2 regions of the Fictibacillus sp. B-59209 genome follow, and region 2 is predicted to be linked to the other one. Evidence: riboswitches for the same ligand, from Rfam matches in the RefSeq annotation. Region 2 holds a riboswitch; the other holds the start of a gene.
The links. Region 2 has a riboswitch for FMN ahead of P4361_RS02930 (ECF transporter S component). Riboswitches for the same ligand answer to the same signal wherever they lie in the genome.
Positions count from the first base shown of each region.

Region 1: it holds a riboswitch for FMN, as region 2 does, so the genes downstream of both, ribE (riboflavin synthase) here and P4361_RS02930 (ECF transporter S component) in region 2, are expected to answer to the same signal.

Region 1 covers NZ_JARMMC010000010.1:46,375-62,324, reverse strand. The annotation lists gene P4361_RS07795 (ABC transporter ATP-binding protein) at 1-463, opposite strand, end outside; gene ribH (6,7-dimethyl-8-ribityllumazine synthase) at 1,082-1,552, opposite strand; gene P4361_RS07785 (bifunctional 3,4-dihydroxy-2-butanone-4-phosphate synthase/GTP cyclohydrolase II) at 1,573-2,766, opposite strand; gene ribE (riboflavin synthase) at 2,786-3,436, opposite strand; FMN riboswitch at 3,652-3,799, opposite strand; gene nfsA (oxygen-insensitive NADPH nitroreductase) at 3,879-4,625, opposite strand; gene P4361_RS07770 (thioredoxin family protein) at 4,847-5,167, opposite strand; gene dapF (diaminopimelate epimerase) at 5,331-6,302, shown strand; gene P4361_RS07760 (class I SAM-dependent methyltransferase) at 6,345-6,962, opposite strand; gene P4361_RS07755 (8-oxo-dGTP diphosphatase) at 6,974-7,456, opposite strand; gene P4361_RS07750 (DUF4383 domain-containing protein) at 7,559-7,918, opposite strand; gene P4361_RS07745 (aminopeptidase P family protein) at 8,099-9,343, shown strand; gene P4361_RS07740 (hypothetical protein) at 9,412-9,804, opposite strand; gene P4361_RS07735 (YjcZ family sporulation protein) at 9,981-10,154, shown strand; gene P4361_RS07730 (zinc metallopeptidase) at 10,236-10,922, opposite strand; gene P4361_RS07725 (sporulation protein) at 10,970-11,674, opposite strand; gene modB (molybdate ABC transporter permease subunit) at 11,784-12,440, opposite strand; gene P4361_RS07715 (cation diffusion facilitator family transporter) at 12,590-13,501, opposite strand; gene P4361_RS07710 (DUF2971 domain-containing protein) at 13,625-14,431, opposite strand; gene P4361_RS07705 (nucleoside recognition domain-containing protein) at 14,604-15,950, opposite strand, start outside.
Region 2 covers NZ_JARMMC010000005.1:118,532-134,481, forward strand. The annotation lists gene P4361_RS02920 (NAD(P)/FAD-dependent oxidoreductase) at 1-302, opposite strand, end outside; gene P4361_RS02925 (YuzB family protein) at 535-771, shown strand; gene P4361_RS02930 (ECF transporter S component) at 1,034-1,609, opposite strand; FMN riboswitch at 1,827-1,997, opposite strand; gene P4361_RS02935 (hypothetical protein) at 2,456-2,686, shown strand; gene mqnE (aminofutalosine synthase MqnE) at 2,792-3,886, opposite strand; gene P4361_RS02945 (aspartyl-phosphate phosphatase Spo0E family protein) at 4,240-4,422, shown strand; gene P4361_RS02950 (HesB/IscA family protein) at 4,506-4,862, shown strand; gene P4361_RS02955 (hypothetical protein) at 5,080-5,295, shown strand; gene P4361_RS02960 (hypothetical protein) at 5,296-5,562, shown strand; gene P4361_RS02965 (hypothetical protein) at 5,559-5,720, opposite strand; gene P4361_RS02970 (hypothetical protein) at 5,851-6,021, opposite strand; gene P4361_RS02975 (NAD(P)/FAD-dependent oxidoreductase) at 6,037-7,017, opposite strand; gene P4361_RS02980 (NAD(P)/FAD-dependent oxidoreductase) at 7,368-8,570, shown strand; gene P4361_RS02985 (NUDIX hydrolase) at 8,735-9,208, shown strand; gene P4361_RS02990 (YuiA family protein) at 9,351-9,482, shown strand; gene P4361_RS02995 (YuiB family protein) at 9,585-9,902, shown strand; gene P4361_RS03000 (3D domain-containing protein) at 10,031-10,720, shown strand; gene P4361_RS03005 (cobalamin-binding protein) at 10,768-11,556, opposite strand; gene P4361_RS03010 (divergent PAP2 family protein) at 11,570-12,052, opposite strand; gene P4361_RS03015 (DUF309 domain-containing protein) at 12,228-12,614, shown strand; gene P4361_RS03020 (leucyl aminopeptidase) at 12,651-14,138, shown strand; gene P4361_RS03025 (cation diffusion facilitator family transporter) at 14,288-15,226, shown strand; gene P4361_RS03030 (YrdB family protein) at 15,559-15,894, opposite strand; gene P4361_RS03035 (MBL fold metallo-hydrolase) at 15,912-15,950, opposite strand, start outside.

The sequences.
Region 1 (15,950 bases), on a different contig from region 2:
TCCCCATCGTAAAAAGGATAACCAGCATAAATACACTGGAATCAACAAGTGTTAATATCCCGAAACCGGCAGTAACGGAGATCGCCTTCAAGTCATTGGTAGCTCTTGCCATCAAATCTCCTGTCCTGTTCTTTTCGTAAAATGCAGGTGTCATTTTCAGCAGGTGTCGCATGAATTTCGAACGAAGAATCCGCTCAACAACAAACGCCCCTCCAAACAACTGATACATCATGAAATACGTTAAAATATAGGTTACTGTTAACAAACCTAAATAAAATAAGATCGTTTGTACAAGCGACTCTTTTGTCAGCTTGCCGAGATTGATCGCATCAATCGCGTTGCCGACGATCTTCGGCGGAATGACTTCCAAGATGCCGACAACAATTAATAACAGAACAGCAATCGTATATCGTTTCCAATGCTGTTTAAAAAACCAGCCTAATTTGCTCAGTACCGAAAACATAAATTCTCCCCTTTCCCCTTCATGTTACTGCAAACAAACGTGCTACCCCGATTCGAGATGGGCTTCAGAATTCAACCTGACCATAGAAAATACATACATAGTGCAGAGCTCCTTTATGTGAAAAAATTTGTGAAACCAATTTGAAAAAAGCTGTAATTTTCGTCCTCCGAGGACTAGGAATGAAATTATGTTATGGATTTCATCATTATGCTGAAAACAAGAAATAAGTTTTCAGCCCTGGGTGCTGGAGCTAGACAAAAGAAAAAAGCATACCGCCCCTGTGGCGATATGCTTAGAAAAACAGAAGACACCTCACAAAGGAAAAAATGTGACCGGTGCCTGTGAATAAACGAAAAAGAATGACTAGTGTTCTTTCATCTCTGGGTGGCCGGCCGCCCTATGAAATTGAGAAACAGCGATATGACGAACATCATCGATTTTCACTGACTTTTTCATGACCAACCATCCCTTCAAAAATTTGGTATTGTTTTTGACTTTGCTAATATTAACACTATTCTAACTATAATGTCAATATGAAAAACACTGTATTTTCTCTACTCCCATCTTCCCAAAAAAGAAAAAAATCCGCGGTCTGCGGATTTTTTTCCTGGTTAATCATTAAAAATTAAATTGTCGGTTCAAATTAGCCATTTCGATGGCTGCAGCAGCTGCTTCCCATCCTTTGTTTCCGGCTTTTGTACCAGCACGCTCTATCGCCTGCTCAATGGAATCTGTTGTCAGGACTCCAAAAATGACAGGTACACCAGACTGAAGAGAAGCAGCGGAAACGCCTTTTGCCGCTTCGTTGCAGACATAGTCAAAATGAGGTGTAGAGCCGCGGATGACTGTTCCAAGGGTGATAACGGCATCATATTTGCCCGCGTCTGCCATTTTCTTTGCGATCAATGGAATTTCAAAAGCTCCAGGCACCCAAGCGATGTCGACGTTCTCTTCTTCTACACCGTGGCGTTTTAAAGCATCCTGCGCCCCGCTTAACAGTTTTCCAGTAATAAATTCATTAAACCGGCCTACTACAATTCCAACCTTTAATCCTGATCCAACTAAATTCCCTTCATAAATCGTTGCCATTATTAAAATTCCTCCTCTGATTAAAACTGCAGCAAGTGCCCTAGTTTTGTTTGTTTTGTTTTTAAATAATTTTCGTTATCCTTATTTGACGGCGTTTGAATCGCTATGCGCTCCACCACTTCAAGGTCATAGCCTTTTAATCCTGTAATCTTTCGCGGATTATTCGTCAGCAGGCGCATCTTCTTTATACCGAGCTCTTTCAAGATTTGTGCTCCGATACCATAATTTCTGAGATCTGGTGCGAATCCAAGCTTTTCATTGGCTTCTACCGTATCGTAGCCCTCTTCCTGGAGCTTGTAGGCCTTCATTTTATTAAGAAGTCCAATCCCTCTGCCCTCCTGCCTCATGTACAAAAGCACACCAGAATCAGCTTCCTGGATCTGGCGGAGCGCTGCGTGAAGCTGAGGTCCGCAGTCACAGCGGCGGGAACCAAATACATCCCCTGTTAAACATTCCGAGTGAACCCTCACAAGCACTGGCTGATCTGGGTCAATGGTACCCTTAACGAGGGCCACATGTTCTTTATCATCGATTAGGTTGGTAAAACCGATTGCCGTAAACTCTCCGTATTCCGTCGGAAGCTTAATCTCAACTTCTTTAGCCACCAGCTTTTCCTTCTGGTTTCTATATTGGATTAAATCCTTGATGGTGATGAACTTCAAGTCATGTTCTCGGGCGATTTCCTGCAGTTCAGGCACCCTTGCCATGCTTCCATCCTCATTCATGATCTCGCAGATCATCCCCGCCGGTTTGCAACCAGCCAGAATCGCCAGGTCTACAGCAGCTTCCGTATGGCCCGCACGCTGAAGGACGCCGCCTTTTTTTGCGATCAGGGGAAAGATATGTCCCGGGCGTTTAAAATCAGCTCCCTTCGACTCTTCCTCCACCATCTTTTGAATGGTAACTGCCCGCTCAAGTGCAGAAATGCCGGTTGTGGTACTTTTATGATCAATACTGATCGTAAAGGCTGTTCCATGAGGGTCTGTGTTATGGCTGACCATTGGAGAGAGCTCAAGCTTAGCAGCAAGCTGCTCATCGATAGGCGCACAGATCAGCCCTCTTCCATGCTTGGCCATAAAGTTTACGGTTTCGGGTGTGACTTTTTCTGCAATGGCAACAAAGTCACCTTCATTCTCTCTATCCTCATCATCTACCACAATTACTGGTTTTCCCATAACTAAATCCTGTACGGCCTCTTCTATACTGTGAAACATGTAAAACCCTCCTTTGCCTCTAGAATCCGTGCTCCGTTAAATAGTCCATCGTGATGGCTGTTTTCTTGTTCTCCGGCTGAGTCTTACCGGACATAAATTTTTCAACATATTTTCCAAGCATGTCGCACTCGATGTTTACCGAATCTCCCTTTGCTTTTGCACCCAGTACGGTATGTGAGACCGTATGGGGGATCAAGGAGATCGTAAACGTATCATCTGTCAGTCCAAAGATCGTCAGGCTCGTTCCATCTACAGCAACTGAACCTTTCAGCAAAAGGTATTTCGCAAGGTGCTGCGGTACTTTAATGTCATAATAGATGGCATTTTTTTCTGGCCGCTTCTGGACAATCTCTCCCGTTCCGTCGATATGTCCGCTGACAAAGTGTCCTCCAAACCTTCCGCCGGACGCCATGGCCCGCTCCAAGTTGACTTTGGAATGGAATGACAATCCTTTTAGCCCTGTACTTCTGTACGTTTCCGGCATCACATCAACAGTGAAGCTCTTTTCAGAAAAGGTTGTGACCGTGAGACAAACTCCGTTTACAGAAATGCTGTCCCCGAGCTGTACATCAACGAGAACTTTTGCAGCTGAAATGGTGAGTACAATTGTTTCATTGCCTTTTTTTATACCTTCAATGGTTCCTAATTCTTCTATGATTCCTGTAAACATTCATTCACCCCCTGTCGTTTATTATTGAAATATCTTAATTTAAGGAATGGGCTGAACTTGATGATTAAGCATCAGAAACAAAAAACCCCCGGAAGACACAATTCTCCCAGGGGTTCCTATTTATTGTTCTGAATAAACTCGTAGCATCAATAAACAGTTATGACGAAATAAGCTTTCAAGGATTGTATTTTTAAACAATGCCAAATAAGCGTTCTTCATTCCTTCTCCCATCCAGACTATACTGTCGGCTCTGGAGTTTCACCAGATCCACCGTCTATGCACACTGCACAGCCGGGTCACGGACTAAGAGGACAAATCCTCATCACCGCCGGTTGGGAATTTCACCCGACCCCGAAGGAAACATATTTAATTGTAAAGCATGATTCCAGTATAACGTTGTTTTATTTTCATTTCAAACATCATATCTCAGAACTTTTTCTTGCTATTGTTTATCAAGCCCTTTCGACTCAATAAATTCTTTCATATAGGTCCGCTTTGGCTGCGCCATTACTCTCGCCATTTGAGTGGCCCACCCTTCATCCCGGGCTCCGCCTGTGCGCTCTTTATAGTACTCTGCCGTTTTCATCTCGAATTCCTTTAAGACCGGTAGCGCTTTTTCATCATCCTTGTACTGATTTTTGTGGAAGACGGCTTCTTGAGGCAAGCGCGGTTTTAAACCAGGGGAGGCATCAGGAAAGCCGACAGCCATGCCGAACAGCGGCACTACATGGTCAGGGCAGCGAAGCAGCTCGGAGACTTCCGGAAGATTGTTTCTAATACCCCCGATATAGACGATGCCTAAGCCGAGCGATTCTGCAGCTATAGCAAGGTTCTGTGAGGCAAGAGCAACATCGATCATCCCTACCATGAATCCTTCCTTGGATTGTACGGTCGCATCAACATTTCCGCCTGTCATTTCAGCCATAAGCTTATGGCGGTGATAATCAAGGCAAAAGACGAAGAAGTAGCCGTTCTGGGCCACATAGCTTTGATTGCCTGCCAATTCAGCAAGCTTATCCTTTAAACTCTGTTCCTCCACTCCTATGATGGAATATACTTGCTGATAGCTGGAAGTGGAAGCAGACTGAGCACATTGGACAAGCGTTTCAATGGTTTCTTGCGGAATCGGTTCATCTTTAAACCGGCGGATCGACCGGTGAGAAAGAATATTTTTTATCGTTTCGTTCATTCTCCACAATCCCTTCGTGTTAAAGTACTTAGTTATGTTTCCTAATTTATCACAAGATTAATCGTGACAGGAAGCGTGGCGGCTTAGGCGTGTTTCATCCTCTCATGCCTATTCGTAATATTAATGGTACCGTAATTTGATGTAGTTGGTATGCAATGTGATGTCACGGATGTACAGAGAAAAGCCGCCTCACAATTTATGAGGCGGCTTTTATTATTCCTTTATACTGGAAGGCTCTCCAGATAAGCACGAACGTTTTCTGGTGTTTTTGCATTGGCACTGTGAAGATGGGCGAGTTTCTCCCCATTTTTAAACAAAAGCAAGCTTGGGATTCCCATGACTTCGTACTTTTCAGCAAGTTCCGGAAACTTATCCCGGTCGATCTCATACCAGGCTTTGTCGTTGTGTTCTTCGATAATATCTCCAATGAATACTTCCAGTCTGCGGCAGTCCGGACACCAGCCCGCTGTAAAAATCATAATGGTTTCTTTATCCGCTGAAATGACTTCATTAAATTCTTCTAAAGTTTGAATCTCTTTCATTTTATTCCCTCCCTTATTTAGCTTACACTATTATATATACCACGCCTAATCTTGATCATGAAGCTTAATGCTCTGTAATTTCTATTATTTGATGTTAACATTTTTTTATGTTTCTTGTTATGATACTAATAAGAAATTCGGCGGAACGAAAGGACGAAGACCATTGAAAATTGACGTTTTAAAAACACATGGCTCCTGCAATGACTTTATTTTAATTGATGAATACAGCAATGATTACGGACTCGATGATGAAAAGCGTACCGTTTTGACGAAAGTCCTCTGTGACCGCAAAGGCTCTATTGGGGCGGACGGCATTTTGTTTATCCAAAAAAGCGAGAAAGCGGATGCTAAATACCGGATTTTCAATTCAGATGGCACCGAGCCGGAAATGTGCGGCAACGGGCTCCGCTGTGCAGGAAGATACATTACTGAGTTATTAGGAAGAGATCATGCCATCGTCGAAACGCTAAAAGCAAACCTCGATGTACAAAGAACTGAAAATATTTACGGCGATATTCAAACCTTTGAAGTTCTGATCGGACCTGTCTCGTTTGATGTTCACACCTTGCCCTTAATCCATGACCAAGAAACACTTGAAAATACGGTGATTCCTGAATTGTCTCCAGAAATAGCCTTCACTGCAGTAAGTATGCCGAATCCGCATATCATTACACTTGTCGATGATATTGATCAAGATCAAGTAGCTGAGATCGGGAAAAAAGCGAATGAATTAAAAAGTGTGTTTCCCAAGGGCGTGAATGTCAGTTTCGTCAAAGATTTGGGTGATTCAAAAATCTTTGTCCAAACGTATGAACGCGGTGTGGGAATCACTAACTCATGCGGAACAGCGATGTCCGCAGCAAGCCTGATTACGTGCCGGCTAGGCATCAATCATCCCGAAAAAGATATTACAGTGTTAAACAACGGCGGTATGGTGCGCTGCAAAGTGAATGAACTGAAAGAAAGCAGCGGCTATTCTGTACTGCTTAAAGGAAACGCAACCTATGTCTTTTCTGGAACGGTTGAATTTGACTTCAACTCTCCAGAAGAATTTGTCTTTGAACAAGAAGAAGAATTTACACTAGAAGAAGCAAGCTATCGCAAACTTGAAACGTATGCTAAAAGCGCCGTATAAACAAAAGACAGTTGCCGTAAATGGCCGCTGTCTTTTGTTTATTTATTTTCGTAAAATCAATGACTGAAAGCTAAAAGAACCGCCAATCACTTCAAGGGGAACCACATGGAACCTTTCAATGTGAAAAACAGAAGACACCGTCTCTTGAATGTCTTCATTCGTAAAGAAGGAAAAAAATCGCTTCGGATCATAGGAATCGCCTTCCCATACCCCTTCAGAATCAACGCCGCCATACACTCCCATAAAGAAGAGTCCGCCTGCCCTTAACACTCGCTTTATTCCTTCGAGTACATTTATAATCTCGCTTTTTGGTACGTGCAAAAGAGAATTCAATGCCCATGCAGCATCAAACGACTCATCTGCAAATACTAAACTGTCAAAACTCATTACTTCTGCAGCAAGTCCTTTTTCCCGGCATAATCCAACCATCTCAGGTGATAAATCAAGAGACAGGGTGGACAATCCTTCTTGATGAAAAAATAGACTGTCACGCCCCGGCCCGGCACCAAGGTCCAAAAGGCTTTTTTTGTTATCACGCAAGAGCAGGTCAGCAAATATTCGTCTCTCTTCAACCTTCCATGTTTGCGTCTCCTGTCCGTTTCTGCTCTTCGATTCTTTATCATAGGATTCTCGTAATTGCTGTTTTAGTCCTGTATTCATCTCTATACTCCTTATGTACTCTTTACGGTCACTTTTCTTTCTTTATCAGTTGAACCATCCCAGCAGCTTTGAATTTCAAAGGTTCCTGGCTTGAAAAAGTAGGGCAGCCGCCTTCTGAACCATGGCTGCATCGGCAAATGCTCCAGCTCATCCAGTGAAATCCATATCGCCTCCCCCTCAGGAGGATTGTTCAGAAGTTCCCCTTCAAATTCTGTCGCCAAATAATTAAATACCATGTACCTTAAGTTCTCAGAGGGATTCACATATTCATCCAACCCTTTAAACGTAAGATTTCGTACGGTAAGACCCGTTTCCTCCTTCACTTCACGTATCGCACCGTCAACCAGACTTTCCGGAAAATCCACTTTTCCCCCAGGGGCAATATAACCCGGAAAACCTTTCTTGTCTGGCCGATTGATCAACAAACATTGATCGCCGTTTTGTATCATGCACATCGTGTACAGCTGATGGTCAATCCCACTCGAAAATGACATATACTTCCCCCTTTGCCTCCCTATTCATTTCGGCACGCCGCTCCCTTTTTCCTCGTAAAAAAAAGGATATGTCAGCTGACATACCCCTTTTTTCCATGAGCTTTAATTTGAAACTGTCTTGTTTGCTGATTTGGATGTTGGTGAAGCAAATCCCGTAAAGATTGAGGCAAAAGCAATGATGAAATGCAGCACGTTGTCTGCCGCAAGATAATGGATTCCCGCAAATTTATGTGTGAATAAACCTAAGATTGCAACAAGCAGATACACAAATCCGAACACTTTCGCATACAATTTAGCCTTCGCTTCTGTACCGCTCATAATGATTGCCACAATTCCTGAAGCTAAATGAACAATATTGTGGACCGGCGTCAGATGAAAGAGTCCCTCCATCGGTAAAATGAAACCAACAATTCCTATTACGATAAAAATAATACCCAAAGTTCTAACAAATATTCGTGCCATCGTTTTCATCCTTTCATCCTAAATACTTTGTTTTCATCTAGCTAACGTTTCCGTTCTTGATTTGGATCACTAAATATTTAAAATTTACACTCGTATTTGATTGACGAAAAATTCCATTAAAAATACAATGAAAATAAACCACATAGTCAGTTTAATTTTAAAACTACTGAGGAGGATCCCATGGAAGCATCATTTTTTATTGAAAACAGAAAAAAACTAACAGATCAGCTCCCTGCTGAATCAACAGCTATTATTTTTGCCGGCCAGGCCCCTTATAAATCTGCCGATGAACGATATCCCTTTACTCCGAACCGCAACTTTTATTATTTAACGGGGATTAACCGTCAAAACATCATCCTCGTCATGAAAAAGACGGAGACTTCCGTGGAAGAGACGCTTTTCATCGAGAAAGCAGATCCTGTGATGGAAAAATGGATTGGCGCGTCACTGACAAAAGAAGAAGCTCAGAATCTTTCCGGGATAAAAAGCATTTCATATCTGGAAAGCTTTGAAACGTCCATGGCAAGAACATTTTTTGCAGAATCCGTAAAGAATGTATACTTAGATTTGGAGCGCAGAGAATGGTCTGAAGCACAAACCAAGGCTTTCTCCTTCGCAAAGCATTTACAGGAGCATTATCCTCATCTTGCGATTCAAAATGCGTATCCTCTCATTACAGAATTAAGAGTGTTCAAAACCGAAGAGGAAGTTCAAAAGATTAAGGAAGCCATCAACATTACGAAAGAAGGCATCTATAACGTACTAAAACATGCAAAAGCCGGTATGTTGGAAAACCAGCTCGAAGCGCACTTTGACTTTATCCTCAAATCATCAGGCGTTAAGGATTTTGCCTTCCATACCATCTTGGCAAGCGGAAAAAACGCTACTGTTCTGCATTATGAAGACAATGATTCTAAGATCAATGATGGTGATCTCATATTACTGGATCTTGGTGCTCAAAAAGACTATTACAATGCTGATATCAGCTTCACGTTCCCTGCTGATGGAAAATTCACTTCCCGTCAGAAGGAAATCTATAACATTGTTCTTAAAGCATTGAAAGAAACAACAGCCCTTATTAAACCAGGCCTAAAGTTCGCAGAATTAAATGAACACACGAAAGCCGTTCTCGCAGAAGAATGCATAAGAATCGGCTTATTTAAAGAAAAAGCCGAGCTGTCTAATTATTATTACCACGGCGTCAGCCATTTCCTCGGACTCGACACTCATGATGTCGGTTCATACAAAGACCGTGTTCTTGAGCCAGGAATGGTCCTTACGATTGAACCTGGTTTGTATATTGAAGATGAAGGAATCGGCATCAGGATTGAGGACGACATTCTCGTAACCGAAGACGGATATGAGAATCTTTCAAAGGACATTATTCGTACAGTAGAAGACATTGAAGCGTTCATGTCTAAATAACAAAAAAAGAACCACAGACATGCTGTCTGTGGTTCTCTTTTATACTTACGAACAAACTGACACATTAATTACCACCAGAAACGTCTAAAACCTCTAAATCCGAAGAAAGGAAAACCGAACAAACCGAAGCCCGGGAAAAAAGGTCCTACGAAAAACGGGTTGAAACCAAAACCTCCGAAACCAAAACCAGGGAAGCCTCCGAAGCCAAAACCAGGGAAGAAGCGTTCAGATGCTTCGTCTCTGTGCTGCATAGGCATGATGAGATAAATGTTGTCATTATCATGGCTATGAATCTTTCCATGATAAATCTTACCGTCTGCCATCTCAATCTCACAGTTGGCTCCTGCATACTGCTTGCAGAGATGCATCCAGTGCTCTTTGTGGCTTGGGCTTACCTGGTACGCTTTATTGTCTTTCGGCATGTGATAGCCTGGCTTAATATTACTCATGTGTTCGTACAAGTATAGATCCTCCTTGTGTGGTATATAGCCAGTTTATTCTCTGAGACAAGGTTGGTTACCAAAATGGTTGTTTCACCTATACGTTAACTATCATTCCAAAGACACCGGCACATTTCACAGCTTGCCTAAACCAATTAAGTCAAGCCATCATATTCTAAGTTGAGGAGGTGTAAACTATGAGTTTTTTTGGCGGCGGCGGAGCTTCTTTTGCTTTAATTGTCGTATTGTTCATTCTTTTGATCATCGTTGGATGCGCGTGTATCGGCTTCGGAGGCTTTGGGGGCTTCGGAGGCGGATTTGGCGGAGGCGGTTTTGGTGCAGGAGGAATTGGCTACGGCGGAGTCTATTAATTCATGTTTTACCGTTAAGTATAGTAGAAATCAAAGAAGATGTTTCTCATCAAGAGAAACATCTTTTTTACAATATTGATGTTATTCCTCCCGTTCACCCTGAAAAAAAATCATGATGAATTTCAAAAGTTCCAGGAGAGAGATCAATGCAGCGGCCACATACGTAAGAGCCGCAGCGTTCAGTACCTTGTTCACTCCCCGCTCTTCCTCATTGCGGATAAATCCTTCAGTCACAAGATAGCGTTTTGCCCGTGAGCTGGCATTATACTCCACGGGAAGCGTAACGAGCTGAAAGAAGACAGCGAATGAGAAAAGCACAATTCCGATACCGATCAATGAGAACTGGTTAAGCAGAAATCCTCCAAGCAATAAAAATGGCGCCACTCCCGAGGTCAGGTTCACTAATGGAAACATACGATGACGCAGCGCTAATGCACCATAGGATTGCTTATGCTGAACGGCGTGGCCGACCTCATGAGCAGCAACAGAAACAGATGCGATGGAATCCCCGTAATATACCGGTTCTGAGAGGCGCACCACTTTCGAAACAGGGTCATAATGGTCGGTTAGCGTCCCGCGGACCGCTTCAACCGGGATATTGTGCAACCCGTTGTCATCCAGGATCGACCTTGCGATTTCAGCCCCAGTTTTCCCGGAATGAGCCTCTACTTGTGACCATTTCTTAAAATTCCCTTTAACTTTAAACTGCGCCCACAACGAGACAGCAAATGCAATGATGATCAAAAAATCCATCGGGTGAAAAAACATATCTTTATAAATCCTCCTTCTTTGTGCTCCGTATATTAAGAGATGTTTCAAGCCTTAGCCATATAAGCCGCCAGTTTAGCTTTAAGCTCGTCTTCAACGTCTTGTCGGTTTCTTAGTTTTTCATTCAAAAAAAAGTGTTCTTTCCTATTTATCACGCCTTCACGGCAATAGGTTTCCAGTAAAATTCCGATTCCGCCATTTTCACTCCCCGCCTGGATATGCACTTCTTTTATTTCCTCTTTCCTCAGTACAGCCGGGAAAAAAACAAACGTCTGAAGTGAGCCGTTGAACTCTCCCGATTCTGCGCTTTCACGGAATCCGAGAGCGCCAAGTCCATAGAAAATCTGCAGGAAAGCATCCGTGCCCTTAAGCGTAACAGTTTCCGTATCCCATACATCCGTCCCATCCTCCAACTCGAGACGCGTACAGAGTGAATAAGAAACAGACTGGCAAGAGATCGGCAAATCTTCTGGCAATGGGTAAATAAATGGAAGAGTAATAACTTCATCTGCATCAATGACAAACTGTTCAGCTACCGAAACAGAGCCCATCACTTTGGTAGAGGGGAGGCCCTTTATTTCATACTCAACGAGCAGATTCACTGACAGCGAGTGGATCATCTGAGGAACTCCTCCTCCCCTTACCACAATCTGGCCTTCTAATGTCCATCCAAGCACATAAGTTGAGCCTGTAAGCTGCAGATCCACAGCGACCCCGCCTTTACCAATCTTTGAAAAAATCGATTTAATCACAATCAACCTTCCTGTTGAAATGAGTGTTTACCGTTATATACGGACAACACTCTCTAAGGTTTCATTTTTGCACAAAAAAGCAGGCAACGGCTGGGCCATTACCTGCTGCTTAACGTTTTATCCGATAGGCTGCTGTCAGCATTACAAAAGAAATACTGATGCTTGCGAGGACGAGAAGCCAAGCCTCCCTCATGTTCCCTGAATCAATGGCAAGATAGATAGCGGTCGGAATCGTTTGAGTCTCACCCGGGATATTTCCGGCAAACATTAAAGTTGCTCCGAACTCGCCAAGCGCCCTTGCAAAGCTTAAGATCGCTCCAGAAATAATGGATGTCATTGAAAGAGGAACAGAAATAAGAAGAAAAACCTTCCATCTCCCGCCTCCATCTACCCTGGCTGCATCCTCGATCTCATGATTGACACCTTCAAAACCTGTTTTTGCCGATTGATACATAAGAGGAAAAGCCACCACACTTGAAGCAAGAACAGCCGCCCACCATGTAAAAATGATCGGCTGATGAAACACCGCTTCGATCAGCTGTCCGGCCGGACTCCTCTTCCCAAACACAACAATAAGTAAAAATCCAATAACCGTTGGAGGAAGTACGAGCGGCAGCATCAGCATCGTTTCAATGATCACTTTTCCTTTAAAACGCCTGCCTGCCATAGTCTTACCCAGTATAACCCCGATGATTATCACGATGAGCCAGGCTGTTGCCGCAATACTGATGGACAAAGAGATCGGCGGCCAAATATCTGCTAACATAGTTCCTCCTCAGGATGAAAATTTTGTATGTAACATGATACGTCGATATTTATTATAGCGAATGAGGAAGTGATTTTACAAAAACTTGCCGCATCTCTAAAAAAGCCGAGCTCACAACCATGAGGTTAACTGAGCTCAGCTCTTTCGGATTAGTTACAGTGATCCCCCTTTTTACAAGGATGGCCGCCTGCATCAATCTGTATCGTCGTGTGTTCAATATGGTATTCATCATGCAGCAGGCTGTTTGCTTGTATTAACAACGCTTGTTGATCAATCCCGGTATCCGTAACCAGGTGGCAGCTGAAGGCCGGAAAATCTGAAGTGATTGACCAGACATGCAGATCATTCACCTCTTTTACTTCCTGAATGGATAATAGTGTTTGTTTAACCTTATCTATATTGATGTTGGCTGGAGTCCCTTCCATTAAGATGTGGATGGATTCTTTCGTTACCCGCCAGCCACTTATCAATACAAGGACAGCTACTATAACACTTGCTGCCGGATCCGCCCATCCCCAACCGAAGAACATAATAAGGAGGGCTGCGATAATCGCACCTACAGATCCAAGCAGATCTCCAAGCACATGCAGAAAAGCACTTCTTACATTTATGTTTTCGTCTTTATCGCCTCTCATCAGAATAAATGCAGCTATGATATTCACAATAAAACCGATGACTGACACAATCAGCATGCCAGAGCTGACAATACTGACAGGCTGTAAAATACGATGATACGCTTCCCAAAAGATATAGATAGCAATCGCAATCAGAGCAATTCCATTAATAAAAGCTGCTAAAATCTCAAAACGTTTGTAACCAAATGTTTTAGAATGAGAAGAGGCCCTCTTACCATACGTCATGGCTAAAAAACTTAATCCAAGTGCCGCTGAATCGCTCAGCATATGCCCTGCATCTGATAACAGCGCCAGGCTGTTGGTCATTATTCCACCGATGACTTCAACCACCATAAACAGAGTAATGATAATGAAAGCCCACTTTAATGCATCCTTATTTCCGCTGCCGTGATGATGGTGGTGCTGGTGATCATGAGAATGTCCCATAGCAATAATTCCTTTCATATATGAATATATGCTCATATATATATTATGGCAATGCATCCTGTTATGTGCAACCTTTTTAGGATGGATATAGAAAAGCAGCCTTAGACGGCTGCTGCTGAAATTTCAATAAAATGGTCCTTCATATAACGACGATTTAATCACAGGTTTAAACGGAAGCCTGTATTTTTCCAGAACGGACTGTACCACCTCCCTCAGCCATTCAGGGCTTGTTGGCGATACATACACTTCATCAATTAATGTGTTCAAATTACTCTGTACATATGCCCCGTCTTTATGGTCAAAAATGCGGTTATTCGGATTATCAAATGCGAGCAGTCGGATCTCGTTCTCATGACTGAAGGAACGGCGTTTGTAAAAGAGTGTTTCATAGGGATTCAGGCTCGCCATTTCAGAATTAAAGTTGATGTACTGAACCTGTCCGATATACGTATGAAACCTCTTATCCGATATGCTGCTGTATAATTTCTCCACAGTAGAGCAGATGGCGATGCCTTCATCGGACTTCAAGTACAGATTCCACATGGCCGCAGATTCCTCTTCGTTCAAGTGCCAGCAGTTCACTCCGACATAATCATGCATCTGCTTGATGTATTCGTGAAGCTGTCTTCGCTTCTCTTCTTTCGATAGTCTTTCATCCACAGGTATGGTCAAATAGGATAGAGGATCATTCAAAATATTATTAACATCCAGCGCCGAATAACTGCCTTCATGATTATCCACGAACAGCGAAGGTTTTGGAAAGAACAAGGATTTTTGATATAGCATACTGACAAACTTAGCAAAGTCCATATACTTCCATACCTTTGATTTTTCTGATAGCCGTCTGTTGTTTTTTATGTTGTATGTGTTGTTTTGATCAAACTGAGATTCGAATTTGACCAATGCCTTCTCAGCCCAGTATTCACTCATAAAACAATCCTTTCTACGATATCCCTGTTCATCGTTTATATTTTAATTCACCGTTTTCCATATCATCCAATCACGTTATATAGAAAAAAGCTTCTGATTATACAGAAGCTTTTCATGGTTTATACTTATGCCTGTCTTTAGCCTTTTATGAGGGGTTCAAAGACCTCTATTGCTATCCTATCCATCTAGCCGTTTGAGCAATTGCAAACGTAACGAGAATAGCGATCGCTGTAGGAATAATAAATGACAGGAAGGTCCATTTGGCACTCTTTGTTTCTTTATAAATGTTAACCAGTGTCGTACCGCACGGGAAATGAAGCAGTGAAAACAGCATCATATTCAACGCTGTCAGCCACGTCCACCCATGGCTAACAAAAATCTGTTTTAAATCACCGAGATTATCAACTTCTGTCATGGCTCCTGTAGAGAGATAGCCCATAATCAAAATCGGCAAGACAATCTCATTTGCAGGTAGCCCTACAAGAAATGCCATTAGGATGTAACCATCAAGTCCTAGCATTTGCCCGAACGGATCTAAAAAATTGACAACATGCATTAAAATACTCTGATCCCCAGCATTCACGTTGGCCAGGACCCACGTCAAAATTCCAGCCGGTGCCGCCACTTTCACCGCTCTCATCAATACGGATAAAGAGCGCTGAAGTGAAGAACGGATCACTGTTTCCCAGAACTTAGGCCTACGGTAAGGCGGAAGCTCCAATGTATAGTGAGTTGGAACCCCTTTTAGAGCGGTTTTGGAAAGAACCCAGGAAACCAGAAAGGTCACGAGAATTCCAAAAAGAACGATTCCAACAATGACCGCTGTCGTCACAAGCGACTTTGCGCCGCCTGTATAGCCGGCCGCCATAAACAGCGAGGCCAGGACAATCAGCGTTCCCCATCTTCCATTACACGGAACAAAGTTGTTGGTTAAGATCGCGAGCATCCGCTCTCTTGGCGACTCGATAATCCTTGAAGACAGCATGGCGGCCGCATTACAGCCGAATCCCATCGCCATCGTTAAGGACTGCTTTCCGTGCGCCCCGACTTTTTTAAACACTCGGTCCATGTTAAACGCTACTCTTGGGAGATATCCGTAGTTCTCCAAGAGTGCAAACGTCGGGAAGAAGATCGCCATCGGAGGAAGCATCACGCTGATCACCCAGGTCGTTCCCCGGTACAGTCCTAAAACCAGCAGTCCGTGCAGCCAGTCTGGAGCATTCATGAACTGAAAAAGTGAGGTGATGTAATTCTCCAGCCATCCAAAAAAACTGGCAATCATGTCAGATGGAATATTGGCTCCGGCAATCGTCAGATAGAACACGATACCCAGCATAACGATCATGATGGGAAAACCCCAGATCGGCGACGTGAAGATAGCATCAAGCTTCTCCGTATGCTTATCACGTTTTGTCTTTCCATAGGAAACACTATCTTCACATAACTGCTTGCTCTCCTGATACAGATTTTGTACGATCTTGTCGCGAAGGTTAGGTGACGACATCTCTTTTGCTCTTTG
Region 2 (15,950 bases):
ACTAATTCATCATAAGTCAAAGTTTCATCATCTAAAAGGTGGATTTGTTTTCCGTCAAAATCAAGGCCGGTCACTTCTCCGTATTTTACCTTAAGCTGGGGATGTTCAGGGAACGGAACCCGGATATGGTGGTCGGAAATCGTTCCAGCAGCCAGCGCATAATATTCAGTTTTTAAACAATGATAAGGAAGCTTGTCGATTAAGGTAATTTGGACGTCGGATGGAAGCTCAGATGCATTGAGCAGGCGCTTCATTAGGCGCATTCCCCCATATCCTCCGCCAAGCAATACTAGGTGTTTCATTGTCTTTCCCTTCTTTCTATGGCACAATGTGTACTAATCTCATCAATAATAGCAGTAAATCAACGTTTTCTACAGGCTTCAACGGAAGCGATTTCACATTCAAACACTTCTAAGTATAGCATTTTACTATAATTTCTCAACCATTTTAATGAAAAACTGAAGGGGACAAGGTAAAGGGTTTGACTGTCCTGTTCGTACAAGATAGGATAGAAAAGTAAGGCGAGGTGAAAAGATGAAGCCGATTATCGAATTTTGTGTCAGCAACCTGGCCAACGGCTCACAGCGTGCACTAGAGAAATTGGAACAGGATTATGACCTTGATGTGATTGAATACGGCTGTCTCGGATATTGTGGGCACTGTGCCCGTTCTCTATTCGCTTTAGTGAACGGAGAAATTGTACGCGGTGAAACACCGGACGAGCTGGTCGAGAACGTTTATAAATTTTTAGAACAAAATCCGATGTTTTAATAAAAAACACGATTTCCTCCGCGGAAATGGTGTTTTTTTATATTCAGCGTTAGTTTGGCAACAAAGATGAAGTTCTAAACGACTTATAAATGCATTAACTGGCCAAAACGGGAATTTACTTGCCAAAAAACAGATTTTACTGGCGGAAATGAAAGAAATACTGGCCAAAACGTAACATTTACTGTCCGATCAAACTTAATGTAAACTGCCTGGATCAATAGAAAAGCTGGCTCATCGAGTGAGCCAGCTTTTTCTGCATTTTTTAAGAATGCTGATATTGTCTGTTCAGCCAAGGCTGAATCCTTGTATATAACACAATGAATAAAATTGTGATAAGTAATCCTTTGATCACATTGAACGGTGCAATCCCTACTAAGATCAGGTTCAGCATCGCATCACCGGACATTTGCGGTGAGTTCAGGAACCATGTGTAAGCGGGAAGGATCAGCACGTAATTCAATACCCCCATCGCTAACGTCATTAAGACTGTTCCACTGACCAACCCTGCGGATAAGCCCTTCGTAGTACGGTATTTGCGGAAGAAATAGGAGACAGGAACAATGAAGATCGATCCAGCGATAAAGTTTGCCAGTTCTCCAACTGGAACCCCTGTCAGGTTGCCGACAATTCCGTAATGAAGGAAGTTCTTAATTGCTTCAACGGCAATTCCTGCGAGCGGTCCAAAGACAATCGCTGCAAGCAATGCAGGGACTTCGCTGAAGTCAATCTGCAGGAATGATGGAAGACCTGGAAACGGAAAATCCAATAACTGTAATACGTACGCAATGCTGCTTAGCATGGAAACAGCCACCATCTTATACACTTTTCCCTTTTGCATGTTGAAATCTCTCCTTTTGTTGCGCCATCTCTGATTTCAAATGCAGTGCACCCCTGACAACAATAGAAAACCCTTAGCTTTTTATAGAAGCTAAGGGAGAGTGTCAGGCATCATCAAATAAACATTTTAAGAACGGTATGTCCTTAGAATGCAGCTGAGCGAGGGCTCAGTCGTTTTACAATAGATCTCTTTATTGTAAAAGAACTGAACAATGCACCGTCATCTTCTCCCATCCAGACTTTACTGTCGGCTCTGGAATTACACCAGATCAGCAGACAAGAAGCAACGAAACGATGTGTTTCAGCTCTTCTCATGAGCTCACGGGCTGATGAAGAGGGAATCTTCAAATACCGCCGGTCGGGAATTTCACCCTGCCCCGAAGATGGATCGCTATTTTTTTGTAGAATACATTGCTTATTATACTGCATAAAAAGGAATTTGGGAACCATTTTGACTTACAAAAGTTTAGTGGGTTTTTGGAAGTTGCTGTTTCGTTTTCATTGTTGTACTTGATAGTGGTTGATTTCCGTTCCAGGCTGCTCGCTTTCCGCGGGGCGTGCGGTAAGCCCCACGGCGCAAGCGCCTTTGGGTCTTACCTGTCACGCGACCCCCGCAGGAGTCTCGCACCTTCCACTCCAATCAACTTGTCAAGGAAGATTCTATGCAGAAATGTTCAAAATGCAACAAGCTTTTTGAAAAAAGCCTTGGAAATAGAATAAGGTTATGAACCGAAAAGAATGGGTAAAAGAAATCACACAGATGCTTGGTCTTCTGGTATACAATAGGTAGGAAATAATCTATGCAAGGAGGGGAAATCTGGCTGTTCTGAGAAAGAAGCCAGTGGTTATGCTGACATTTGAGAATTCTTGGCCTTACGATAAAATGATGGACGATATCTATATAAATGAATGCCCGTTCTGCCATAAGTCCAATGTGCTGACGGCATTCTCTGAAGAAAAGCTGAACAGTGCAAAGGAAGGCATCAAGCAGCTGCTGGTCATGCCATGCTGCCACAGCAAGCTGACCATCTTAAACGCAGATGATGATTACTTCTGGACAGAAGAAAAATTAAGATAGGAAGAAAAGCTTCAGCGCCCTCATGGACTGGGGCGCTGAAGCTAGACATTACTTCCGTGAATTTACTTTAAACAAAAACTGCCGGATGCTTCCGGCAGTTTTTGTTTAATATTCTTTGATGATGTTATAGAACGTATCGCGTTCAACAGGTTTCTTGTTGGCTGTTTTTATTAAATGCACCAATTCTTTACGCGTAATGCCTTGAGAAGTGAGGGCACCAACAGAGTGAGAAATTCTTTCTTCAATCAAAGTTCCGTGAATGTCATCAGCACCAAAAGTCAAGGCCATCTGTGTTAATTGTACACCGATGTTGATCCAGTACGCTTTAACATGGTCAAAATTATCGAGCATCAAGCGGCTGATAGCGATCGTGCGCATGTCATCAAAAGCTGACGTACGCCGGGTAAGCCCCATGGAAGCTGTTCTTGGCTGCATCGCAAGCGGAATGAACACCATAAATCCGTTTGTTTGATCTTGAAGCTTTCGAAGTCTGTCCATATGAATCAAGCGTTCTTCTTTTGATTCAATAGAACCGTACAGCATGGTTGCATGAGTACGAAGTCCAAGACCGTGAGCAATCTCATGGGCTTCCAGCCATTGATCGGTAGAAGCTTTATCCGGACTCATTTTTTCACGATAGCGTTCAGTTAGAATTTCTGCACCGCCTCCTGGCATCGTGTCCAGTCCTGCTTTAACAAGTTCCTCTAATACTTCTTTCATGGACAAACCAGATAAGCGTGCAAAAAACTCAATTTCTGCTCCTGTATAGGCTTTGATTGCAGCATTTGGATAATGTTTTTTTAGAACACGAATGGTGTCCAGATAGTAGTCAAAAGGCACTTCATTATTATGGCCGCCGACAATATGGAATTCGCGGATATTATCATTCCATCGCTTTTCAACATACTCAAGCAGCTGTTCTTCGTTCATTGTATAGGCGCCTTCTTCACCAGGTTTCCGCTTGAAACCGCAGAAGCTGCAAGTTGCTTCGCATACATTGGTTGGGTTAATGTACATATTTTCAATAAAATAAACATTATCGCCGTTTTTCTTCGAATTCACTTCATTCGCCAATTGAGCGACACCCAGTATATCGTTGGTTTCATATAAAAAAAGGCCGTCCTCAATTGAAAGTCGTTCACCGTTACGGATTTTTTCAGCAATGTCCTGAATTTTTGTTTCTTGTGTAATGATTGCCATTCCTTTTCCCCCGTTTCAATTAATATGTATATACGTTCTATTGTGCAGGAAAGAATCCCGCGAAATCAAACTTTTTGATTAAAAGCTTTTTTCTAGAGCTAGTAAAAACGCCCGAAGAATACGCAGTCTATTATACGCTCATTTATTTGGGAGGACAAGGAAGGAACGAATTACCATCAATGTCACATTCGTGTAACAAACGTTAAAGATTGTTTACTTTTTAGAAATAATAAAGACAAAAGGGTGAAAATATAGCAGAATACATAATATTGAGTGTCTTATATTGTAAAAAAATTGAAGATGAAGTAGAATAATGGAACCACCAGGTATTGAACCAGGGAGTGTTGCCCGTGATGAATGTAGCTGATTGCGAACGGCTAATCGAATATAATGAGCAGATAGAAGTGCTCCGCCAAGAGATGATTAAAACGGCTGATCTATTTGGTCTGAATCATCCCCAAGTATTGAGCTATAGCCGTAAAATTGATGAAACCCATAACCTCATATTAAAGATTGAAAGAGAAAATTCATTTTAAGGAGCAAGCCTAAACCTTGAGAGTTTTGGTTTGCACTAGTATAATATAGTTATAAAACCTTCAATGAAGGAGAGTGTACAGAGATGATCGTAAACTTTACAGATGCGGCAGTAGGCAGAATTAAAGAGATGCTTGCAGCTGAAGAGGAATCAGGACTTTTTCTTCGTGTCGGTGTAAAAGGCGGCGGATGCAGCGGCCTCTCATACGGCATGGGCTTTGATAAAGAAACCCAGAGCAATGATCATGAAGAGGAGATTAATGGCCTTAAAATTGTTGTGGATGATGAAAGTGCCAAGATTTTAAATGGTACAACTGTTGATTTTAAGCAGAACATGATGGGCGGAGGATTTACAATCAATAATCCGAACGCGATCGCTTCATGCGGATGCGGTTCTTCATTTAAAACTGCAACCAATACTGGTACTCCTGAAGAGTGCTAATCATATAGAAAAAACCTCCTCGTAAGCCGCTGATGGCTGACAAGGAGGTTTTTTTTGTCTAGCTACAGTGCCTGAGGCTGTGTATTGGTTCCAGCGCTTGTACCCACAGGGCATAAGTGCGACATTGGCTCATAAAAACATGAGCCGTGTCTTCTTTACCGGACTTTAGCAGGGCACTTTCGCTTTTCTGTGTGCAATTTTACCGGCGGCAGAGAATATGTTTATACCACTTGAAAAAAATCAACCTGAAAAGGGAGAGAAAAAAGTGGAGATGATGAACCGTAATTTACGATTCATGGGAAACATATTGTCGTGGCTGCTGGCGAGTTTTTCGGTACTGCTCGTTATGGCAGCAGGTTATGCAATGGGTGGATGGCTAGGAATCTTGCTGATCAGTATCCTGTGGGTGCTGCTTTACTGCAGTGTGTCATAAATGAAGTATGTAATCGAAATACGCAGGCAATCCAAAGGGAGGCCAGGTCTTACGGTAGAGATTGAGTTCAATACGAAGGAAGAAGCGGAAGCCTATCTGCAAAAGACATATGAAGATTACGTTAAAGGTCAGGAAGCAACGGTGGATTATGAAACCATAACAATCAATGAAGAACTATTTCAAAAAGAAATAATAATCCGGAAACGAAATGAAAAAGGAAAAAAGGTGTTTAGCTTACTGCTAACCACCTTCATAAAAGATTTTTAGTTGCCCAAATACAAAAGAAAGAACAGCCCGATAAGGTCAGATAAGACGGAAAACCCGATATACATCCACTTTTTTCTGCCGGCATTCCGGCTGCTTGCCATCATTAATCCGGTACCGAGTATAAAGAAAACAATTCCAATGATGATGAATGTGTTCATTTGTAATCTCCTTATTTATGTAGAAAAAAACCCGGTGTGCCGACACCGGGTTATATTTATGGGTTTATGAGCAGAACTTGTCTGCTGATGTCATTGTAGCATACTTACCACGGCAAAACCAAGAACCACTTTATTCCAGTGAGCCTTTGACTTTTTCCAAGAGCTGCTTGAGCTCAGGGAGGGCTGCCTGAACATTTTCAAGAAACGATTCATCTGTAATGTGCAGTGATCCAATCTTACGCTGAAGATCCTGCAGCAGTTCAGCAATGTAAAGTTCATCTTCGGTCCATTGGCGATTCATAAATTGAATTTCCTCCTAAAATAAGCTGCTGCTGTGTTGTGGCTGGGTTTTTGCTTTTGGATCTATATAAGTTTTCGCATTGTTAATAGCGGTAGGTGCTTCACCAAAACCTGCAGCGATCAGTTTTACTTTTCCATCATAAGAACAGATGTCTCCTGCAGCATAAATTCCTTTGGTGTTCGTCTCCATTCTTGAATTTACGACGATGGAGTTGCGTTGAATCTCAAGTCCCCAATTTTTAATCGGCCCGAGTGAAGAAACGAATCCATAGTTGACGATAACGGCATCGACTTCAACTTTTTCTTCCACATCTTCGTTTTCCAGAATGACATGGGTTATCTTTTCGCCGTCATTCACGAGTTCTTTGATCTGAAATGGAGTTTTGATTTTTACGTTTGAGCTCAGCAGCTGTTCTACACTATGTTCGTGCGCGCGGAACTTGGGCCTCCGATGGGTAAGTGTAACTTCATCAGCAACAGGTTCAAGCATGAGTGCCCAATCGACCGCAGAGTCACCGCCGCCTGCAATCAAAACTTTTTTACCTGCAAACGCCTGAAGGTCATTCACGAAATAATGAAGGTTCTTTCCTTCAAATGCTTTGGCATCGTCAAGCTCCAGCCGTCTTGGCTGGAAAGCTCCTACACCGGCTGTGATGATGACCGCTTTGGAATAGTGTTTATTTTTATCTGTTGTCAGTTCAAAATGTTCTTCTTTTTTCTCAACGTTTTGAACGGATTCTTCAAGCACAATTTCAGGGTTGAACTGCTCTGCTTGGACTTTTAGGTTATTCACAAGCTCCTGGGCGAGAATCTTTGGAAATCCTGCTACATCATATATGTATTTTTCGGGATATAAGGCAGCGAGCTGTCCCCCGAGCTGTGGCATGCTTTCAATGATCTTTACTTTCATTTGGCGCATTCCCCCATAGAATGCTGCAAACAATCCTGTTGGACCTCCGCCAATTATTGTAACATCATACAGATTTTCTTCTGTCATACTTCCACCCCCGAGAATATTTTCATTCTTCCCTCCATTATAGTAAGAATGAGAGGGAAAGGAAAGAATAATACCACCAATGTACGTTCTTTGTCGATGACTGTACTGTAAGGCTGTATTTATACAATAGGTAAGGAGACTGTGTCAACTGATTATGCCTTTTTTTCAAAAAACGGTTGAAATATAAGAAGAAAAGGACTAAGATAAAAAAGGAAAAAACATGGGGGAATTGTGACAGTTTTCGTCTTTATTTTTATCCTACTACGTGAAATACGTCACAAACTTTTTGTCTATCATATTTCCTTATTGGTTAGGTAAAACTATAAAAAATCTGAACTGGAAGTGATCATATGAGTAAGCCAAAAATATTAATTATTGGTGGAGGATATGGCGGGATGATGTCAGCTGTCCGCCTGGAAAAAGAGCTTGGTTTAAACAATGCGGATGTTACGCTTGTGAACAAGCACAACTATCACTACCAAACCACATGGCTTCATGAAAATGCGGCAGGTACGCTGCACCATGATAAAACACGCATCATGATTGATGACATTATCGACACGAACAAAATCAACTTTGTACAAGATACAGTCGTTGAGATCAAGAAAGATGAGAAGCGTGTCATTCTTGCAAATGGCGAGCTAACGTACGACTACCTTATCATTGCTCTTGGATCAGACCCAGAAACATTCGGCATTCAAGGTTTGAAAGAAAATGCGTTCAGCATTCGCAGTATCAACTCTGTCCGTGAAATCCGTGAGCACATCGAATATAACTTTGCTCGTTACAACAACGAAGGACAAAAACAAGAACTAATCAACATCGTTGTCGGCGGTGCTGGATTTACTGGAATCGAGTTTGTCGGTGAACTGGCTGACCGTGTTCCTGAACTTTGCAAAGAATACGATATTCCGCGTGAAAAAGTCCGTATCGTTAATATTGAAGCGGCTCCTAATGTTCTTCCAGGCTTTGACGAAGAGCTCGTTGAGTACGCAATCAATAATCTTGAACGCCGCGGTGTAGAATTCCTTGTAAACACACCGATCAAAGAATGTAGCGAAGACGGAGTTCTTCTTGCTTCCGGTGAAGAAATTAAAGCAGCTACTGTTGTATGGACTGGCGGAGTACGCGGTAACCACTTAGTAGAAGAAGCTGGCTTTGAAACAATGCGCGGACGTGTAAAAGTAGAGAAAGACCTTCGCATGCCTGGATATGACTATATCTTTGTAGCTGGAGACTGTGCTCTTATTATTAATGAAGAAATTAACCGTCCTTACCCTCCAACAGCTCAAATCGCTATTCAGCAGGCTTATACAATCGGCCGTAACCTGAAAACGCTCATTAATGGCGGAGGACAGATGGAAGAGTTCAAACCGGATATTAAAGGTACTGTAGCTTCTCTTGGTAAAGGTGAAGCAATCGGTGTCGTTGGAAACAAAAAACTATTTGGTTCAACAGCATCTGCGATGAAAAAAGTCATCGATAACCGTTACCTTTTCTTGCTTGGCGGAGTACCAATGGTCATCAAAAAAGGAAAGCTTAAATTATTTTAATAAATGACACCATGATATGATAAGAGCAGAAGTCCTTCGGGGCTCTGCTCTTTTTTTGGTTTGGAATTTGATGGAGTGTGATTGAATCGCCATCAGTGTGCGATGCATGATAGGAATGTAAATCAACCATAAGCTTTTTTAAAAGGAGATATTTTATGAGTACGATGAAAAAGAGAGGAAGTGTCTGGCTCGCAGCGGCAGGGCTGGTCATCCATGACGGCAAATGCCTCGTTGTAAAAAAGAAGTATGGCGGGCTAAAAGGCAAGTGGTCCATTCCTGCAGGGTTTGTGAATCCGGGTGAAACGGTGGATGAGGCGGCTGTAAGAGAAGTGAAAGAAGAAACAGGGATCCAGAGCAGGGCTGTGAACGTGGTCGGTATACGAACTGGTGTCATAAAGAACGAAATCAGTGACAATATGATCGTTTTTCTGCTGGAGCATATAGGAGGAGAGATCCGTCCTCAGCAAGAAGAGATTGAAGAAGCAAGGTTTCTCACTCCGGAGGAATTAAGGGATGATCCGGTTACTTCCATGATGGTCCACCATTTTCTCAATGAGAAAAAAGAAACCGTTAATGAGCATTTAAATCCTGGAGATATATTCGGCTATACTTCTTATAAAATTTTTGATAATCGTTGAAATTGTATGGAATTTGGACATATTTAATGATAAATTAAAATGTTTACGCTTACATTGGTGATATGGCCGGAAATGCTCCCTTTTCAAGTTTTTGGATTCTTGATATATTATCAGAAAATTCAAACAAGGAGAGTGTCATCTTATGAAATCGTCAACAAGAACAAAAGCACAGGAAAAGTGTCAATATTGTGAAGGTAAGGGGTATTTCCAGCTTCTTCTAGGTGGCTCTGAAACTTGTGAAGAGTGCTGTGGAAGCGGAAAAAGGGAGAGATAAATAAGGAGGGAGCACCGTGATGCGGTGCTTCCTTTTCTTTATCCTTATATTGACTTTAATCCCCTATTTCAGTAAACTAGCTTTGAATATGGGGGTGAAGGAATGTACTTACCGCAATTATTTATTTCCATGCTATTATTTATCGTTCTTTTCTTTGGAATCGGTTTCCTTTTAAACATGCTTCTGCGTTCAACATGGATTATGGCTGTTATTTATCCGGTTGTCGTGATTATGATTATTGATCATGTTAAATTTTTAAAATACTTTTCAAGTCCCGGAAAAAGTTTTGCAGAACTCGGCGAGGACTTTATCCATCTTCAGGCTGTAGACATTTGTATCCTGGTTAGCGGAATGGTCGGAGCGATTTTTGCCGGCATGGCCATCAAGATGCTGCGCGTCAGAGGCTATCAAATGTTCTAGAATCTTCTATGATTAATAGAAGGTTCTTTTTTTTATGCTCATTGCCGGGCTGAAGCCCCTTCTGCGGTATAAAACTCACTTTTCTTGGAAAATACTACGTTTTAGAGAGGAGTGAAAGTTTGCGTTTTATACCTACTGCCATAAAACGGCTTATGATGACAGCTATGTTTATCCTTGCTCTGCTTACGACCTTGCACTCAATCTCGGGTGTCGAGGCTAAGGATGTATCCGATTGGGCATCTTCCGAACAGAAAGGTAAGCAGGATGGATTGTTGCGTTCATTGAACATTGAATTGGCAAAGTATATTGCCGGGGCCCTTGAGAATGTCCCATCATTCTGGGATAGGGAGTTTACTGTAACAACAGAGCCGGAAGCAGAAACCGCAGCATCCCCACTTGATCATTTTGATGTAACTCCCTACCCCTCAGTAACGGTAACAGCTACAGGCTATACTGCAGGGATAGAGTCCACTGGAAAAAATAAAGCTCATCCCGCTTATGGGATCACAAAATCGGGGTTAAAGGTAAAACGTGATCTTTATTCCACGATTGCCGCAGATCCCGCTGTTTTTCCCATCGGCACCATTCTGTTCATTCCCGATTACGGGTTTGGCGTAGTGGCTGATACGGGTTCAGCCATAAAGGGAAAAAGAATAGACCTATACTATGAGACGACGAAAGACGTCTATGAAAAATGGGGCAAAAAGACGTTAAAGGTCTACGTGATTCAAAAAGGATCCGGGAAATTGACCGAGCAGGAGCTCAAAACGTGGAATGAAAAAAAATCCATGCAGTTCTATCGAAAACAATTGTATTAAAAAAGCTTCGAGCCCGCTGGCTTGAAGCTTTTATATTGTATTATGAATTACTTTGCTGTACGAGCCGGCTGTTTCCACAGCACTTGATGCAGTTTCTTCAAACCGTCAATCAGCCTTGGTGACGGCCGGCAGAATAGATGTTCTTCAAGGATATGTACCTTGTTCTCCTTTACTGCTCTAAGATCGGCCCAGCCAGGGCGTTTCTCCAGAAGTTCCGGTTTTACTTTCTGTTTTCTTACTCCTACCCAAGCGATGCAGATCTCGTCAGGATCACGTTTAATAACATCATCCCAGGTTGTTTGAACACTTGCCAGCTCAACGTCTTCGAACACGTTCTCAGCTCCGGCAAGGTGTGAAATCTGAGTAAGCCAGTTCAGCTTTCCTGGTGTGAAAACAGGCTTAGGCCACCATTCCCAGTACAGCCTTTTTTTCTCCTTTATTCCTGCTGCAAACGACTGAAATTCATTAATGGTTTCTTTATATTGAGAAACGAGATAGTCGGCACGCTTCTCCACGCCGGTCCTTCTGCCCAAATCTTTTAAATCCCCAGCGATATCCTCAAGCGTATTGGGGTTGTAAACTACATGCGGAAGATTGCGCCGTTTCAGTTCTTCTATATTCTTTTCCATACCAGGAACACTTAAGGAGGCAATCACGAGATCCGGTTTAAGTTCCTCGACCATGTCCATATTGATGGATAGATCAGGGCCAAGCCGAGGCAAGGTGCGCACTCGTTCAGGCCAGTCGGAAAAGTCATCAACCCCCACCAGCTGTTCAGTTAACCCAAGATAATCAACAAGCTCTGTATTGCTCGGACAAATAGATATCAATCTCATGAATCGTCACCCCTTAAAGAACGAAGAAAAGCCAGTATACAATCAGTGTTTGGATAATTCCGAGCAGTGCGCCATAGAATACCTCATCCGGCTGGTGTCCCAGAAGCTCCTTTAATTGTTTGTGCTTTTCTTTCACGTCAGTTTTTTTCATTGCCTGGCTGACTTCCACATGTTCCCGGAAATCAGTTACTAACTTATTCAATACGGCAGCCTGTTCTCCTGCATGCCATCGAATTCCTTTCGCATCATACATAACAATAATGGCAAACATAGCAGCAACGGCAAAAATAGAGCTGCCCAGGCCTTCTCTGAGAGCAACTCCTGTTGCAAGCCCTGTAACAGCAGCGGAGTGAGAACTAGGCATGCCTCCTGTACTGATAAACAAATCCCATCTCACTTGTTTTGTCTCCAGGTAGGTAATCGGTATTTTCAAGAATTGAGCCATTAATATTCCTAATAAGGAAGCAAGTAAAGGAAAATTGAAAAATAGGTCCATAGATCGTCTCCTCGCAGCCTTTTTCTACAATGTATCGAGATAAGGTTGTTCTAATGCTTTCATAATACCCTTTTTTTGTTGTTTGCAATCTTATAGTTCTGCCATGAATGACGTCATTCGAAAGGAGATAATGTGCCTTCTGTTATCATAATAGGGAAGGGATGGCGGAGAACAGATGGATTATCCGAAGGAATACTATGAGTTTTTCATTTCGTTCAATGAGGGAGATTATTATACGTGCCATGATCTGCTGGAGGAAATGTGGATGACGGATAAGAGAAATTATTTTCTAAAAGGGCTGCTGCAGATGACGGTAGCGATCTACCATTATGAGTATGGAAATGTAAAAGGAGCAAGAGCCATGATGCATGCCGCCCACAACTACCTCCAAGAGTATCGGCCTTTTTATTGGGGGATAGATCTTGAAGAGGTGTATCGTTTTATTGAAGCCTGTTTGAAAAGAATACCTCATGAGATGGACAGTGTCGCTTTTGAGGATGCGGATAAACTGCCGGCTTTGCCAGAATTGATCCTGCTACTAAATGACCTTGAAGAAGAATAAACTGACATTAGCATACCGTGCAAAAGGAGGATGTGCATGTTCACCGTAAAGGCAAATTGGAATAAAGACAATGCGGAAGATGCGTTGTTGATCGGCATCTGGTCCGATCACAAAAAACTGGATGGAATTGCTGCCGTACTTGATGAGGCCTTTAATGGCCATATCACCGAGCTTTTGCGGGAAGGGGATGTTTCCGTGATGGCAAAATCAGTCACAAAGCTCCATACGTTTGGCATCGTGGGAGCCAAACGGCTGTATTTTATCGGATTGGGAAGGCGGGCGGAAGCAACTTATGAGAGCATAAGAGAGGCGTTCGGGAAAGCGGTTCAGATGCTGAAGCGGGAAAAGCGGGAAAAAGCCGCTATCGTTCTGGAAACCTTTGAAAACGACAGACTGTCTTCTGAGAAACTTGCCCACGCTTTTGCAGAAGCAGTCGTGGCGGGCAGCTATGCCTTTGAAAACTATAAGGAACGTTCCAATGAAAGAGATAAAAAGCTGACAGAAATTACGGTATATAGTTCGGACAGCCAGACAGGTGCAGGGCTTTCGACAGGCCATGCTTTTGGTGCAGGAATCAATACAGCACGCAATCTTGTGAACACTCCCGGCAACCTATTGACTCCGAAAGACCTCGCTCGGGCAGCGATGGAGATTGCCATCAAATACGGGATGGAATATGAGATTCTAGAGAGGGAGGATATGGAACGGCTAGGCATGGGAGCGCTCCTTGCCGTGTCACAAGGTTCCGATGAGCCTCCAAAAATGATCACAGTGAAATACAAAGGCCGGGACACGTGGGATCATGTTCTTGCCCTTGTAGGCAAGGGCCTGACGTTTGATTCAGGCGGCTATTCCATCAAGCCGGGTGCCAACATGCATGAAATGAAAAGTGATATGGGAGGAAGCGGATCTGTGCTTGGAGCGATGGAAGCAGTGGGGCGGCTGAAACCAAAGACCAACATCCTTTTTGTTATTCCGTCCAGTGAAAACCTGATTAACGGAAAGGCGATGAAGCCTGGAGATGTTTTTACTTCACTCAGCGGTAAAACGATTGAAGTCCGTAATACTGATGCAGAAGGAAGACTGATTCTTGCGGATGCCATCACCTATGCAAAAGAAATGGGTGCTGACTATCTGGTGGATGTGGCTACATTAACCGGTGGTGTCGTAGTGGCGTTGGGAGATTGTACAACTGGAGCTCTTACGAACGACGAAGTGTTTTTCAAACAGGTGAGCCAGTCTGCAGGACATGAAGGAGAACTCCTTTGGCTTCTGCCAAGCCATCAGCCCTTTAAGGATATGCTGAGGTCGAGTGATGTAGCCGATCTGAATAACTCCACAGGACGGTTAGGCCACGCGATTACCGGTGGGCTGTTTGTCGGGGAATTCGCTGGGAAGACCCCTTGGGTCCATCTGGACATTGCGGGTACAGCGTATTCCTCCAAGCCTTCGAACCTCGGTCCAAAAGGGGCTACCGGGGTCATGGTACGGACATTGGCCAGGCTGGCGATGAATTTCAAATAATACAGCAAGAAAAAGCATGGCACCTGTCATGCTTTTTTACATACTCTGAAAAGAAAAAGAGGATTGCAGGATTCCAGGAGTTGTATTATAATATAATTATTATTACTTTATAATCATTTTAAAATACATAAAGGAAAGGGGATTGTTCAATGGCTGATTACGATTATCACCATCTCCCACATGTAAAAGTGCAGAGCCGGTCAAAGAAGACGTTGTGGATTACCCTCTTGCTGACCCTGTTTTTTACGATCGTTGAAGTAATCGGCGGGCTGATCTCCAACTCACTTGCACTATTATCGGATTCTGCCCACATGGTCTCTGATGTGCTGGCACTCAGTTTAAGCATGCTGGCCATTTACCTCGCTACCCGGCAGCCGAATGCCAAATTCACTTTTGGTTTTTTGCGTTTTGAAATCATCGCTTCCTTTCTGAATGGGCTTGCCCTGGCTATCATTGCCATTGGTATTTTTATTGAAGGCATCAAGCGTTTTATCAAGCCGGAAACAATCGATTTTAAATTGATGCTGATCATCGCAGTGATCGGCTTCACCGTGAACCTTGTGCTGACCATTGTCCTAAGCCGAAGCATGAAGGAAGAGGAAAACTTAAATGTAAAAAGTGCTCTCTGGCATTTTATCGGAGATCTGCTGAGCTCAATCGGGGTTATTATCTCTGCTATTCTCATTAAATTTACCGATCTATATTTCTTTGATCCTCTGATCAGCTTGATCATCGGCGGGATCATCTTTACAGGCGGCTACAAGATTATAAAAGAATCCTACATGATCCTAATGGAATCTGTTCCAGAAGGTTTGGATCTAGAAGCGATCCGAGCGGATATTTATCAAGTAGAAGGGGTAGAAGATGTTCATGAGCTACATCTATGGACGGTGACCAGTGATCACCATTCTCTTACCGCCCATGTTTTCATTAATGAAAACATTCAGCCGTTCTGTGTCATTCTTGCCATTAATGAGATGCTGAAGGACAAATACAAACTCAAACATACAACCGTTCAGATTGAACACGCTACCATCCATCACCATGGAGAGTACGGCAAGCAGTTTTTAGAAACACATAAATCCTAAATTTCTTTTTGTGAGTTCTTCAAAATGGTGAAGGGCTCTTTTTTTCGGGTGCAAGGAAATGGACATAACTGCTGCATATTGATTAAAATGAGGACAATACTTATGCTACAACCGTAAAGGGGTTCTCTATGAGCGAAAAGAAATCATTGGCAGCACGCATTTTTTGGTACATCATTTTAGCGATACCTATTTTAATTATTGTATTTACTATCGTAGCGTTATTAAGAAACGTATTCTAACCTAGCCTAGGTATGTACTGTATCCCGAATGATGGACACTAAAAAACGTTCATTATTCGGGATTTTTTATGAAGAAAATAGGGACTAAAGAATTTATAATCTAAAAAACCGGATGAGCAAAAGATCAATGCTGGCGATCAGGAAAAAAATAAGGGCCGATTTAGAGTGTCCGGAGGTATAAAGCGCAATGGCACCAGCAGCAAACACAGTGAGCTGAAGCAGGGTACGCAAAGAAATAGGGATCGGAATCGATGCCTTTGGAGAAAGAAGCATTCCCCAAAAGATTGCAACCAGAAGCGGAGCAGCTAGGCAGAGAACATATTTCGAAAATCCGCTAACCATGTGAAATCCCCAGTATCCAAAGGCTCCCAATACAAAGAGCTCTGATAAAAAAAGCACACCTAAAAGAAAGGGCCCCAATATGGCCATGATGATTCCCCGCTTTCTTATTGAATTCCTGCCTTTATACGATAGTCAGCCATCTG